DNA from 2 places in the Thauera sedimentorum genome. Region 1 is predicted to be linked to the other one. Evidence: riboswitches for the same ligand, from Rfam matches in the RefSeq annotation. Region 1 holds a riboswitch; the other holds the start of a gene.
What was found. Region 1 has a riboswitch for glycine ahead of gcvT (glycine cleavage system aminomethyltransferase GcvT). Riboswitches for the same ligand answer to the same signal wherever they lie in the genome.

Region 1 (6,488 bases):
CTGATCCCGGATGATCTGGGGTCGGAGAAACACGACCAGGTTGGTCTTGGCCCGTTTTCTTGAGGTGTACTTGAACAGCTCGCCCGCGAACGGAATGTCGCCCAGCAGGGGGACTTTTTCCTCACCGGCACTCATGCTGTCCTCCATCAGCCCCCCGAGCGCGATGATCGCGCCATCATCCACCAGCACGGTGGATTTGATCGACCGCTTGTTGGTCGTCGGCCCGGCCGTCGCATCGACGGTGGGCAGCACGGACGACGCCTCCTGATAGATTTCCAGCTTGATCGCCCCACCTTCCGAGATCTGCGGGCGCACCTCCAGCGTCAGGCCCACATCGCGCCGCTCAATGGTCTGGAAAGGGTTCACCGGCGTTGTTCCACCACCGGTGTTGGTATATTGCCCGGTCACGAACGGCAGGTTGCGACCCACAACGATCTTTGCTTCCTCGTTGTCCAGGGTGACGATGTTGGGAGTGGACAGGATGTTGGTCCGGCTGTCCGTTTCGAGAAAACGCGCCAGCACTCCGAGACTGAACACCTCTACCAACTCGCCATTGATCGGCACCTTGACCGTACCCTTGCCGAAGAGCAGGTTAAGCCCCTTTCCGACACTGGTAATGTCTCCCATCGCGCCAATGAGATTCTGCCCCGATCCACCGAAGTTGGTTCCACCGAACACCCCCGAACCGGACACTGGCAGGTTCGCGTTCTGCCACTGAATGCCGAACTCCGCGGCACGGTCGGATGACACTTCGGCAATCAGCGCTTCGATATAGACCTGCGCCCGGCGTCGATCGAGCTTGTCGATGACATGTCGCAGGTTGCGATACACAGCATCGGGCGCAACGATGATAAGAGCATTATTTATCGGGTCAGCCTGGATCATCCCACTACCACCATCCACGCTCACCGCTTGATCTGTCGACAATCGCGAGGAAGACGAGGACGTGGACGAGACTTCGTCGGTCTGGCTTCCGAGCGGAGCCTTGGCGCTATGGGTATTGCCCACGGATGTCGCGCCATCCTGCGACAACGCGCCGTTCAGGGTCTCCGCAACCTTGATCGCCTCGGCGTTACGGAGGTAGACGACATGGATGTTTCCGCCAGCACCCGGCTTGTCCAGCGACGCGACCAGTTGCCGCACTGCTCGCAGCCGCGCCGGATTCTCGGAGCGGACGAGCAAGCTGTTGGTTCTCGGCTCCGGCAGGACCTGCACACGCAACGCGGCGTCTCCCGGAGCACCGTTCGCAGGCGTGTTGCCGGCGTTCAGCAACTTGCCAACGGTCGTCGCAAGGTCCACTGCAATGGCATGCTTCAACTCAATGACCGCAACATCACCCTGGGGCACATCCACCGATTCGATGATGCGCGCAATGCGGTTTATGTTTTCCGCATAGTCGGTCACCACCAGCACGTTGTTTGCTGGAAAGGCGGTCACCGTATTGTTGGGCGACACCAGCGGACGCACGACCGTCAGCATCTGGGCGGCCGATTCGTGCTGCATGGGAAAAACCTGCGTCACGAGTCTGTCGCCACCGTCGACCGTTCGCCCCGAACTGACCGGCACGCCGTGCAGTTTCGCGTCCGCCTCGGGCACGATCTTGACGATGCCACCCCCTTCTACCGCCGCTATTCCCTGCATTCTCAGGGCAGACAGAAGGATCTGGTACGACAGGTCACGGCTCACGGGCGTGTTGGTGACGATATTGAGCGTACCTTTTACGCGTGGATCGACCAGGAAATTGGTGCCGGTGATCCGCCCTATCGCATCGATGACGGCGTGAATGTCAGCATTGACGAAATTGAGCGATACATCCTTGTCTTCCGTTGCCATCGCGGGCAGGATCACCGCACACGCGCCGCAAAGCAGGACACGCCTCATCCACAGGTCAAGCTTCATTCGCACGTTATCTCGGACTAGCTGAAACGGCGGGAGCGTAACCCGCCGAATGTGAAATCGAGGTTACAGGTGTGCCGGCGGGGTGCCTGCTCAACATGAGAGCCTCGCTCGTTCCGCCGTTTCCCAGTTCAACCCGATCCGCATGGATGGCGAGGACCTCCAGACCGGAAGGCAGTCGGTCACCGACCAGGAAGGGTCGCGCAGCGTCGCCGCGCTGCTGTATCAAGGCGAACGCAGTACCACCGGCAAAGCCGGTGGCGACACCGACCAGCTGCAAACCCGCAAAGCCTCCCCCCGCTTGCGCGACGGGTACCGCAGAACCGGCCACCGAGCGCATAGGTTCTGCATCCGCCAATCTCTGCGCTGCGATTCGCGGATCCGTCAGGCTGTCCGGCAGCGCGACGAGCGGCTCGGGGGTCAGGTAACGGACAAGCAACTCGGCACAAACAGCAACGAGAAGCAGCAGCGAAAGCCCCCACGCAAGCAGCGGCAGAAACCTTGCAGACTGTTCGGTCAATCGACGCATCTTCATCCAGCGGATCGGGGCGCGGCGCAATGCAAAGTGCGCATGGTACTACTGAACCTCGTCGCAGCCGACAACAAAAACCGCTCCTGCCCAGCAGGCTGCGCTGCCATCTTCGACGATTCCATCGTCCTCGGCCTTGCAGCAGCCGCAGTCGGAATGCTATCGTCCGCCCGTCGCGCGGGAGAGAACTCCCTTTGAGTCGCCGAAGGCGTAACCCCCCGGAACCGCTCAGGCAAAAGGACCGCGCACGGCAATTCAAGTCTGGAGAGCGATGCGGGCGCAAGCTGCGCCGGCGCATCCACCGAAGGGGCACCCGGCGCCATCCGCCGGAATCTCTCAGGTACAAGGGACAGATGGGGCGATGCAGGCCAGGCGGCCGGTCTCGCCCCATTTTTCGTCCACCTGCCGGAGCCCCACCGATGAGCAACGCCCAGACCACCCCCGCCAAGCGCACCGCGCTGTATCCCGCCCACCTCGCCGCCGGCGCCCGCATGGTGGACTTCGCCGGCTGGGACATGCCGGTCAACTACGGCTCGCAGATCGAGGAACACCACGCGGTGCGCCGCGACGCCGGCATGTTCGACGTTTCCCACATGCTCGGCCTGGACCTGACAGGCGCCGGGGCCACCGATTTCCTGCGCGGCCTGCTGGCCAATGACGTGGCGCGCCTGAAGACGCCTGGCAAGGCGCTCTACAGCTGCATGCTCGATGAGACCGGCGGCGTCATCGACGACCTCATCGTCTACCGCATGTCGGAGGCCGAGTATCGCGTCGTGGTCAATGCCGGCACCGCGGACAAGGACGTGGCCTGGATGCGCAAGCGCATCGCCGCCACCGGCGCCAACGTCACCCTGGACGCCCGCCGCGACCTGGCCATGATCGCAGTGCAGGGCCCCAACGCGCTGGCGCGCGCCGCGCAGGCGATTCCCGAACTCAACACCGCCAACGGCATTCCCGCCCCCTTCTCCGCAGTGCGCCTGGGCGACCTCTTCGTCGGCCGCACCGGCTACACCGGCGAAGACGGTTTCGAAGTCGCAGTCCCGGCCGGACGCGCCGTCGCCCTGTGGGATGCGCTGGCCGCCGCCGGGGTGCGCCCCTGCGGCCTGGGCGCGCGCGACACCCTGCGCCTGGAGGCGGGCATGAACCTCTACGGCCAGGACATGGACGAAACCGTCTGCCCGCTGGATGCCGGACTGGCGTGGACCATAGACCTGCGCGACGAAACGCGCGACTTCGTCGGCCGGGCAGCCCTGGAGGCCCACGGCGAGCGCAAGGCCTTCCTCGGCCTGATCCTGGAAGACCGCGGCGTGCTGCGCGCCCACATGAAGGTCGCCACCGCCCGCGGCGAGGGCGAGACCACCAGCGGCAGCTTCTCGCCCACGCTGGAGAAATCCATCGCCTTCGCCCGCCTGCCGGCCGGCACCGAGCCCGGCGAAGAGGTGCAGGTCGAGGTGCGCGGCAAGGCGCTGGCCGCCCGCACCGTGAAACTGCCCTTCGTGCGCAACGGCAAGGCGCTGGTCTGAGCGCCGCCCGCGGAATTCCCTTTACACCCGATCGCCCACTTACACGAACCGGAGCCCCTCATGAGCAACATTCCCGCCGACCTCAAGTACACCTCGTCCCACGAATGGATCCGCGTCGAAGCCGACGGCACGCTGACCATCGGCGTCACCGACCATGCCCAGGAAGCGCTGGGCGACGTGGTCTTCCTGGAACTGCCGGAAGCCGGCCGTACCGTCGCTGCCGGTGAGGCCTGCGCGGTGATCGAATCGGTCAAGGCCGCCTCCGACATCTACGCCCCGGTCGCCGGCGAGATCGTCGAGTCCAACCAGGCCGCGGTGGATGCGCCCGAGAGCGTGAACGCCGACGCCTACGGCAACTGGCTGTTCAAGCTGCGCCCGGCCGCCGGCGCCGACCTCGGTGGCCTGCTCGACGCCGCCGGCTACGCCGACGCGATCGCCTGAGCGCCGACGCCTGACGCCCGACCGACGCCGCCTGCGGGCGGCGTCACACCTTTTCCCGACCCCACGGCCCGGACCACGACCATGCAGGAACTCCTCACCGCCCCGCTCGCCCGCCTCGAACAGCGCGACGCCTTCCTTGAACGCCACATCGGCCCCAGCCCGGCCGAGATCGCCACCATGCTGGCCGCGCTTGGCGCCCCCAGCCTGGACGCGCTGATCGACCAGACCGTGCCCGCGGCGATCCGTCTGGAAAAGCCGCTGCCGCTGGCCGGCAGCCGCCCGGAACACGAGGCGCTTGCCGCGCTGGCCGCCATCGCGGCGAAGAACGTGGTGAAGAAGTCCTTCATCGGCCTGGGCTACTACGGCACCCACACCCCGGCGGTGATCCTGCGCAACGTCATGGAGAACCCGGGCTGGTACACCGCCTACACGCCCTACCAGGCCGAGATCGCCCAGGGCCGCCTGGAAGCCCTGCTCAACTTCCAGCAGATGGTGATCGACCTCACCGGCCTGGAACTGGCCAACGCCTCGCTGCTGGACGAAGCCACCGCCGCCGCCGAAGCCATGGCGATGGCGCGCCGCGTGTCCAAGGCCAAGTCCAACGCCTACTTCGTCGATGAGGCCTGCTTCCCGCAGACGCTCGACGTGGTCCGCACCCGCGCGCACTACTTCGGCTTCGAGCTGATCCTGGGGCCGGCGGCCGAAGCCGCCAGCCATGACGTGTTCGGCGCACTGCTGCAATACCCGGACGTGAATGGCGAGGTGCGCGACCTCGCCGCCCCGCTCGCCGCGCTGAAGGCCAAGGGCGCGATCAGCGCGGTGGCCTGCGACCTGATGGCCCTGCTGCTGCTCAAATCGCCCGGCGAGATGGGCGCGGACATCGCGCTCGGCTCGGCCCAGCGCTTTGGCGTGCCGATGGGCTTCGGTGGCCCGCACGCCGCCTTCTTCGCCACGCGCGAGCACTACGTGCGCGCCATGCCGGGCCGCATCATCGGCGTCTCCAAGGACCGCCACGGCAAGACCGCGCTGCGCATGACGCTGCAGACCCGCGAGCAGCACATCCGCCGCGAGAAGGCCAACTCCAACATCTGCACCTCCCAGGTGCTGCTGGCCAACATGGCGGGTTTCTACGCGGTCTATCACGGCCCGCAGGGCCTGAAGACGATCGCCGCGCGCATCCACCGCCTGGCGGCGATCTTCGCCGAAGGCCTGCGCCAGGCCGGCATCAAGGTGCTCACCGGGCAGTTCTTCGACACGGTGCTGGTGCACACCGGCGCGCGTACCGCACAACTGCTGGCCGCCGCCGAGGCCGCCGGCTTCAACCTGCGCCGCGCGGCGGACGACGCGGTCGGCGTGGCGATGGACGAGACCACCACCGCGGACGACGTCGCCGCGCTGCTCGCCCTGTTCGGCGCCGGCAGCGATCTGGCCGCGCTGGATGGTGCCGTAATCGCCGCGGGCGGCGCCCTGCCGGCCGGCCTGCTGCGCGGCGACGCGGTGCTCGCCCACCCGGTGTTCAACACCCACCACACCGAGCACGAGATGCTGCGCTATCTGAAGAAGCTGCAGAACCGCGACCTCGCGCTCGACCATTCGATGATCTCGCTGGGCAGCTGCACCATGAAGCTCAACGCCACCAGCGAGATGATCCCGGTGACCTGGCCGGCATTCGCCAACCTGCACCCCTTCGCGCCGCGCGAGCAGGCCCAGGGCTACATCGAGATGATCGACGGGCTGACCGACTACCTCAAGGCGGTCACCGGCTTCGACGCCATCAGCATGCAGCCCAACTCCGGCGCGCAGGGCGAGTACGCCGGCCTGGTGGCCATCCAGCGCTACCACGCCTCGCGCGGCGAGCACCAGCGCGAGGTCTGCCTGATCCCCAAGAGCGCCCACGGCACCAACCCGGCCACCGCGCAGATGTGCGGCATGGACGTGGTGGTGGTCAATTGCGACGACAACGGCAACGTCGACCTCGACGACCTCAAGGCCAAGGCCGCGCTGCACGGCGAACGCCTGGCCGCGCTGATGATCACCTACCCGTCCACCCACGGCGTGTTCGAGGAGAACATCCGCGAGATCTGCGCCGCGGTGCACGC
Region 2 (6,488 bases), 690 kb from region 1:
GCATCACCATGAACTGGCCGCGGTGGTGGAGTTCATCCACACCGCCACGCTGCTGCACGACGACGTCGTCGACGAGTCCGAACTGCGCCGCGGCAACAAGACCGCCAACGCCATGTTCGGCAACGCCGCCTCGGTGCTGGTGGGCGATTTCCTCTATTCGCGCGCCTTCCAGATGATGGTCGGGGTCAACGACATGCGCGTCATGCAGGTGCTGGCCGACGCCACCAACGTCATCGCGGAAGGCGAGGTGCTGCAGCTGCTCAACTGCCACGACGCCGATGTCGGCATCGACGGCTACCTGCGCGTGATCCGCTACAAGACCGCCAAGCTGTTCGAGGCCGCCACCCGCCTGGGCGGCATCCTCGGCGGCGCCTCGCCGGAGCTGGAGGAGCGCCTGGCCGCCTTCGGCATGCACCTGGGCACCGCCTTCCAGATCATCGACGACGTGCTCGACTACTCCTCGGACGAAGCTGCAACCGGCAAGCACCTCGGCGACGACCTCGCCGAAGGCAAGCCCACCCTGCCGCTGATCCACGTCATGCAGCAGGGCAGTGCGGAGCAGGCCGCGGTGGTGCGCAAGGCCATCGAGACCGGCGGCCGGGACGACTTCGAAGCCGTGCTCGCCGCCATCCATGCCACCGGCGCACTCGAAGAGAGCCGCCGCCACGCACGTGCCGAGGCGCAGCTGGCCATCGATGCCCTCGATGCATTGCCCCCTTCCATTTTCAAGGATGCGCTGCTACAATTATCGGACTTTGCAGTTGCGCGAAATCACTGATATATTAGTGGGCTTCGCAAGGCAGTGAAAAAAGTGTCGGGGAATAGCTCAGCCTGGTAGAGCACTGCGTTCGGGACGCAGGGGCCGGAGGTTCGAATCCTCTTTCCCCGACCAAAAATTCCCGAGGAAAAACCGCCGGTTACGGCGGTTTTTTCGTTTACGGCGCGAAGTGCAAAGACGGTTGAATTTTTGCAGACTGGTGTCCCAGCTGTCCCAAGCTTGTCCCACGTCGACGGCGCCCGACTGGCGTGGACGAAACTCCTTGTCCGGGAGACTCCTCGTACCCGGACGCCGGGCGTCCGAGGAGGCCGATCAACGGGGCGTGCCCAGTTCGTGGGTGCTGCGTCCCGGGAAGTGGCGCAACGCTTCCACGCTGCGTAGGCGAAAACGCAGCTGTACTGATGCGGTATTCAGCCCCAGCTCAAGAGTTCTTCTCTTGCCTCTCGGCGTCAGCCTTTTCCTTGGCGGCTTGAGCATCCTTTTCCATCTTCCGTTTGGCAAAAAAGATCGCCACATTTCCAACCACGATCAGCAGGCCACCCACCAGAACGATATGCAGCAACGAAGCCCGATTGTCTGAAGCCGCACTCGTCGCTTCCGCCGCCAAGGCCATTCCGTTCGGAAGACCAACGCAAAGCGTGGTCAGCAATGCCGCCATGTGCTTCATGTGATATCTCATCTCTCGATCCCGATAGTGCCCGCGCATGCGGCATCCCGACTGACGGATTCTGTAGCCTCGTCCGCATTGTACTGAATCGCCTTGTGACGGCCCAAAAAGGCCGCCGCGTACTTTTCCAGGCATTCCGGGTGAAGTACGCCTGCATCGACGCCCACTCCATGCAGTACCCGGTGCATCGCCCGTGTTCAGTACGGGCGGTTCATCTGCGTGCTTACTACGCGCAGAAGCAGTAGGGCACGGCGTGAGGGTATCGACCGTCGGTAGGACTCTTGCGGTTTTCGCGCATTGACAGCGCTCGTGCCGTCTCAAGATAATCGAACTACTGCGGGAGAGAGGGTTGCCGGATCTCCGGGCCCCGCCGAAGGCGCAAACTCCCATGATCGCTCAGGCATACCGAACCGCAGGAATCATTTGCCGGCTGGAGAGCGGTTGCGGGCCAGATGGGGCCCGGCAACCCACCGAAGGGGCAGGTCCGCGCAGGGCCGAAACTCTCAGGTAAAAGGACAGGGGGAGAGGCGTTGCGAATGCTCCGATGAGGGGCTTTCGCCTATCGACGGAGCCTCTCCCGATGTCGCACAGCATCGCCCAGTTCTTCCAGTCCTTCTCCCTTCCGCAGCTCGACCTGCTGCTGCTCGTCTATCTGATCGCCATCAGCACCGAGGCCATGTCCGGCGCATTGGCCGCGGGGCGGCGCAACATGGACATCTTCGGCGTGGCGGTGATTGCCTTCGTCACCGCGCTGGGCGGCGGGACCATCCGCGACGTGGTGCTCGGCAACTACCCGATCGGCTGGACCCAGCATCCGGAGTACGTGTACCTGGTCATACTCGCCGGCCTGGCCACCACGGTGCTTGCCCGCTTCATGCACCACATGAAGCGCAGCTTCCTGATGCTGGATGCGATGGGGCTGGTGGCCTTCTCGCTGATCGGCTGCGACGTGGCATTGCGCTTCGACTACCCGGTGGTGGTGGTGATCATGGCCGGCATGCTCACCGGGATCAGCGGCGGCATCCTGCGCGACGTGCTGTGCAACCAGGTGCCGGTGGTGTTCCGCCGCGAGCTGTATGCCAGCGTGTCGCTCTTCGTCTGCGTGCTTTTCCTGGGCCTGCGATCGGCGGGCGTGGATGACGGGCTCAACATGCTGAGTTGCTTCGTCCTGGGCTTCGGTTTCCGCATGCTGGCGCTGCGCCAGAGCTGGCGACTGCCGACGTTCTCCTATCAGCAGCGCTGGGAGTAGGCGCGGCCGGCGCGCCTTTCACCGACCGGGTGTATCCAGTCGAATCGCCGCAAACTGCGGTGCCCGATGTGGGCGTATGATTCAGCCGTGTATCCCCCAGGCATGATAATGGTGCCTGACATCCGGATTGGGCGGCGCATGAACGGACATCGAGGTTTCCTGGCGGCACTGGTTCTGGCCGGGCTGCTGATTGCCGCGGGTTGCGGCAGCGACAGCCCGGCTGGGCGCCGTACCGTGAACATCGGCCTCTACCAGAACGCTCCCAAGGTATATACCGCTGCAAACGGCAAGCCGGCCGGGCTGTTCGTGGAGCTGATCGAGGCGGTGGCAAAGGCCGAAGGCTGGACGCTGAACCACGTGCCCTGCGAATGGGCCGACTGCCTGCGCCGCCTGGAAGCGGGCGAGCTGGACCTGATGCCGGACGTGGCCTTCTCATCCGAACGCACCCGGCGCTTCGACTTCCACCAGGTATCGGTGGCCAACAGCTGGTCACAGGTCTACGCGCATCCCGGCCGGGTGATCCAGGACCTGGAGGATCTCGCCGGCATGCGGGTGGCCATCCTCGACGGCGGCATCCAGCAGTCCTTCCTGGCCCAGCTGGCGGCCGGCAGCGGTGTGGCCTATCAGGCCGTGCCGGTGAAGTCGCTCGACGAGGGTTATCGCGCGGTCGTCGAGGGGCGGGCTGACGCGGTGGTCACCAACAGCTTCTTTGCCGCGCGCAACGGCAACCAGTACCGGCTGGCGGAGACACCCATCGTCTTCCTGCCGTCCACACTGTATTTTGCCGCGCCCAAGGGGCGCAGCCTGGACCTGCTGGCGCGTATCGACCTGCATCTGAACGAATGGCGGGGTGACGCGGACTCCATTTACTTCGACGCCCTGCGCCGCACCATGGCCGCACCGCCGGAGGTGCGGATGCCGCACTGGGTGAAGTGGTCGCTGATCGGCGCCGGCGCGGGCCTGCTGCTGCTGATCAGCGTCAGCCTGCTGCTGCGCTGGCAGGTGGCGCAGCGCACCCGCGACCTGCTCGCCACCACCCGCGAACTGGAGATCGAGCGGGCCAGCCTGGAGCATCAGGTGGCCGCGCGCACCGCCGAACTGCTGGCGGCCAAGGAAGAGGCCGAGCACCTGTCGCGGGTGAAGAGCGACTTCCTGGCCAACATGAGCCACGAGATCCGCACGCCGATGAACGCCATCCTCGGCATGCTCTACCTGGCGCTCAAGGGCGAACTGTCGTCCCCCCTGCGCAACCAGCTCACCAAGGCGCAGGGCGCGGCGCATTCGCTGCTCGGCATCATCAACGACATCCTGGACATTTCCAAGATCGAGGCCGGCAAGCTGGAGATCGAGCATATCGAGTTCGGTCTGGAGGCGGTGCTCGAGCAGTTGTCCGATGCGGTGGCCTTCCAGGCCGAGCACAAGGGCATCGAATTCCTCATCCGCTATGACCCGAAGATTCCGCCCCGCCTGGTGGGCGACCCGCTGCGCCTGGGCCAGATCCTGCTCAACCTGTGCAGCAATGCGGTGAAGTTCACCGAGCATGGCGAGGTCGAACTGGCCTTCCGTTGCATATCCGCCAGCGAGAGCCGCGTCTCCATGCAGGTCAGCGTGCGCGACTCGGGCATAGGCATGAGTCCCGAGGTACAGCGCAAGTTGTTCGAGAAGTTCACCCAGGCCGACCAGACCACCACCCGCCGCTTCGGCGGCACCGGCCTGGGGCTGGCGATCAGCCGCAACCTGATCGAACTGATGGGCGGGCGCATCTGGGTGGAGGACTCGCAGCCCGGCCGCGGCACCACCATGTGCTTCGCGCTGGAACTGGAGGTCGCACACCAGGCGCAGGCGGGCCAGCGCGAGCTGGTCGAGCGCGCCGGTCCGCTGCTCGAAGGCGTGCGCGTGCTGGTGGCGGACGACAACGAGGTGTCGCGCGCCATCCTCACCGAGATGCTGCACTTCTTCCGCCTCTCGGTGCACGGCGTGTCCAACGGCGCCGATGCGCTGGCCGCCATCCGCGAGGCCACGACGCCCTTCGACCTGGTGCTGATGGACTGGCGCATGCCGGGCATGAACGGCGACGAGGTGACCCGCCGCATCCAGGGCGATCCGGCGATCGCGCACAAACCCCGCGTGGTGATGGTCACCGCCTACGGGCGCGAGGACGTGATCCGCCTTGCCGAGCAGGCCGGGGTGGACGGCTTCCTGATCAAGCCGGTGTCGCCGTCCACGCTGCTCGACACCATCCTCTCGGTGCTCGGCCGCGGGCGCTTCTTCGGACAAGGCGAACAGCGCCGCGAGGCGGCCGCGGAGCTGGCCACCAGCGGACAACTGGCCGGCGCGCGGCTGCTGCTGGTGGAAGACAACGACATCAACCGCGAATTCGCCGTGGAGCTGCTGCGCAGCGAAGGCATCGTGGTCGATGAGGCGGCCGATGGCCGGCAGGCGCTCGAACGGGTGCAGCAGCAGGATTACGACGCGGTGCTGATGGACATCCAGATGCCGGTGATGGATGGCCTGGAGGCGGCGCGCCGCATCCGCGCGCTCGCCGCCGAACCGGGCGGCGAGCGCTTCGCCCGCCTGCCCATCGTTGCCATGACCGCGCTGGCGATGGCGCAGGATGCCGAACGCAGCCGCGCCGCCGGCATGAACGACCATGTCACCAAGCCGATCGCGCCGGAGCGCCTGATGGCCGCGCTGGCGCGCTGGGTTAAGCTGCCGGCGGGGCGGCGCACGCAGCGGCCCGCGGCGTCGGACGGCGGCGGCCTGCAGGGCACCGAGCTGCCGCCGGAACTGCTGGCGCTGGGCAGCCTGGACGTGCGCGAGGGGGTGCGGCGCATCGGCGGCAAGGCAGAGGCCTACCGCAGGCAGCTCGGGCGTTTCCGCGAACACTACGCCGACGCCGCCCAGCACCTGCAACGCCTGCTGGACGAGCAGGGCAGCCAGGCGGCGGCCGAGTACTGCCATGCGCTCAAGGGCGTTACCGGCAACATCGGCGCAAGCGCGCTGTGCGAGCGGGTCGGCGCGCTCGAGGGCCAACTCCGCCAAGGGCAGCGCCTGCAGGCCGGCGACCTCGAGGCGCTGCGCAGCCTGTTGCAGCAGGTGCTGGACGACATCGATGCACTTGCCGAGCGCAGCGCGGAGGCTGCTCCGGCCCCGGGCACTTCCGCACCGCTTGCCAGCGCACGGCTGGGTGAACTGTTGCACCGCCTGGCCGATGCGCTCACCCATGACCTGGGCGTGGTCGAACCCTTGCTCGCCGAACTGCGTGCCGGTACCGTCGGCACTCCGCTGGAGGCGGAGATCGTCGCCATCGCCGCCCTGGTCGACGTCTTCGACATCGATCGCGCGCTGGCGCGGCTGCATGCCCTGCAGGTCTCCCACAGAGAAACCACACCATGACCGAAACCGACAAACCTTCCGCAGGCGAGCGCCCGCGCATCCTCATCGTCGATGACGTGCATGAGAACCTGCACGCGCTGATGAACGTGCTGCGCGACGACTACGCCATCCTCGCCGCGACCAGCGGCGAGAAGGCGCTGGAACTGGCGCGCCGCAGCCCGCAGCCCGACCTGATCCTGCTGGACATCCGCATGCCGGGCATGGACGGCTACTCGGTACTGGCCGAGCTCAAGATCGATCCGGCCACCGCCGAGATCCCGGTGATCTTCGTCACCGCCCTGTCGGAGGCCGCCGACGAGGCGCGCGGGCTCAAGCTGGGGGTGGCCGACTACATCGTCAAGCCGGTCAATCCCGAGCTCTTGCACAGCCGCATCCGCACCCAGCTGGAGCTGCAGCGC

Region 2: another riboswitch for glycine. It lies ahead of IAI53_RS03785 (trimeric intracellular cation channel family protein); the one in region 1 lies ahead of gcvT (glycine cleavage system aminomethyltransferase GcvT).

The regions. Positions count from the first base shown of each region.
Region 1 is NZ_JACTAH010000001.1:1,525,581-1,532,068, forward strand. Features, by position in the region: gene gspD (type II secretion system secretin GspD) at 1-1,899, opposite strand, end outside; gene IAI53_RS18770 (type II secretion system protein N) at 1,907-2,431, opposite strand; glycine riboswitch at 2,594-2,679, shown strand; gene gcvT (glycine cleavage system aminomethyltransferase GcvT) at 2,845-3,948, shown strand; gene gcvH (glycine cleavage system protein GcvH) at 4,009-4,389, shown strand; gene gcvP (aminomethyl-transferring glycine dehydrogenase) at 4,471-6,488, shown strand, end outside.
Region 2 is NZ_JACTAH010000001.1:840,506-846,993, forward strand. Features, by position in the region: gene IAI53_RS03770 (polyprenyl synthetase family protein) at 1-778, shown strand, start outside; tRNA gene IAI53_RS03775 (tRNA-Pro) at 816-892, shown strand; gene IAI53_RS03780 (hypothetical protein) at 1,200-1,445, opposite strand; glycine riboswitch at 1,773-1,868, shown strand; gene IAI53_RS03785 (trimeric intracellular cation channel family protein) at 2,026-2,694, shown strand; gene IAI53_RS03790 (response regulator) at 2,833-6,090, shown strand; gene IAI53_RS03795 (EAL domain-containing protein) at 6,087-6,488, shown strand, end outside.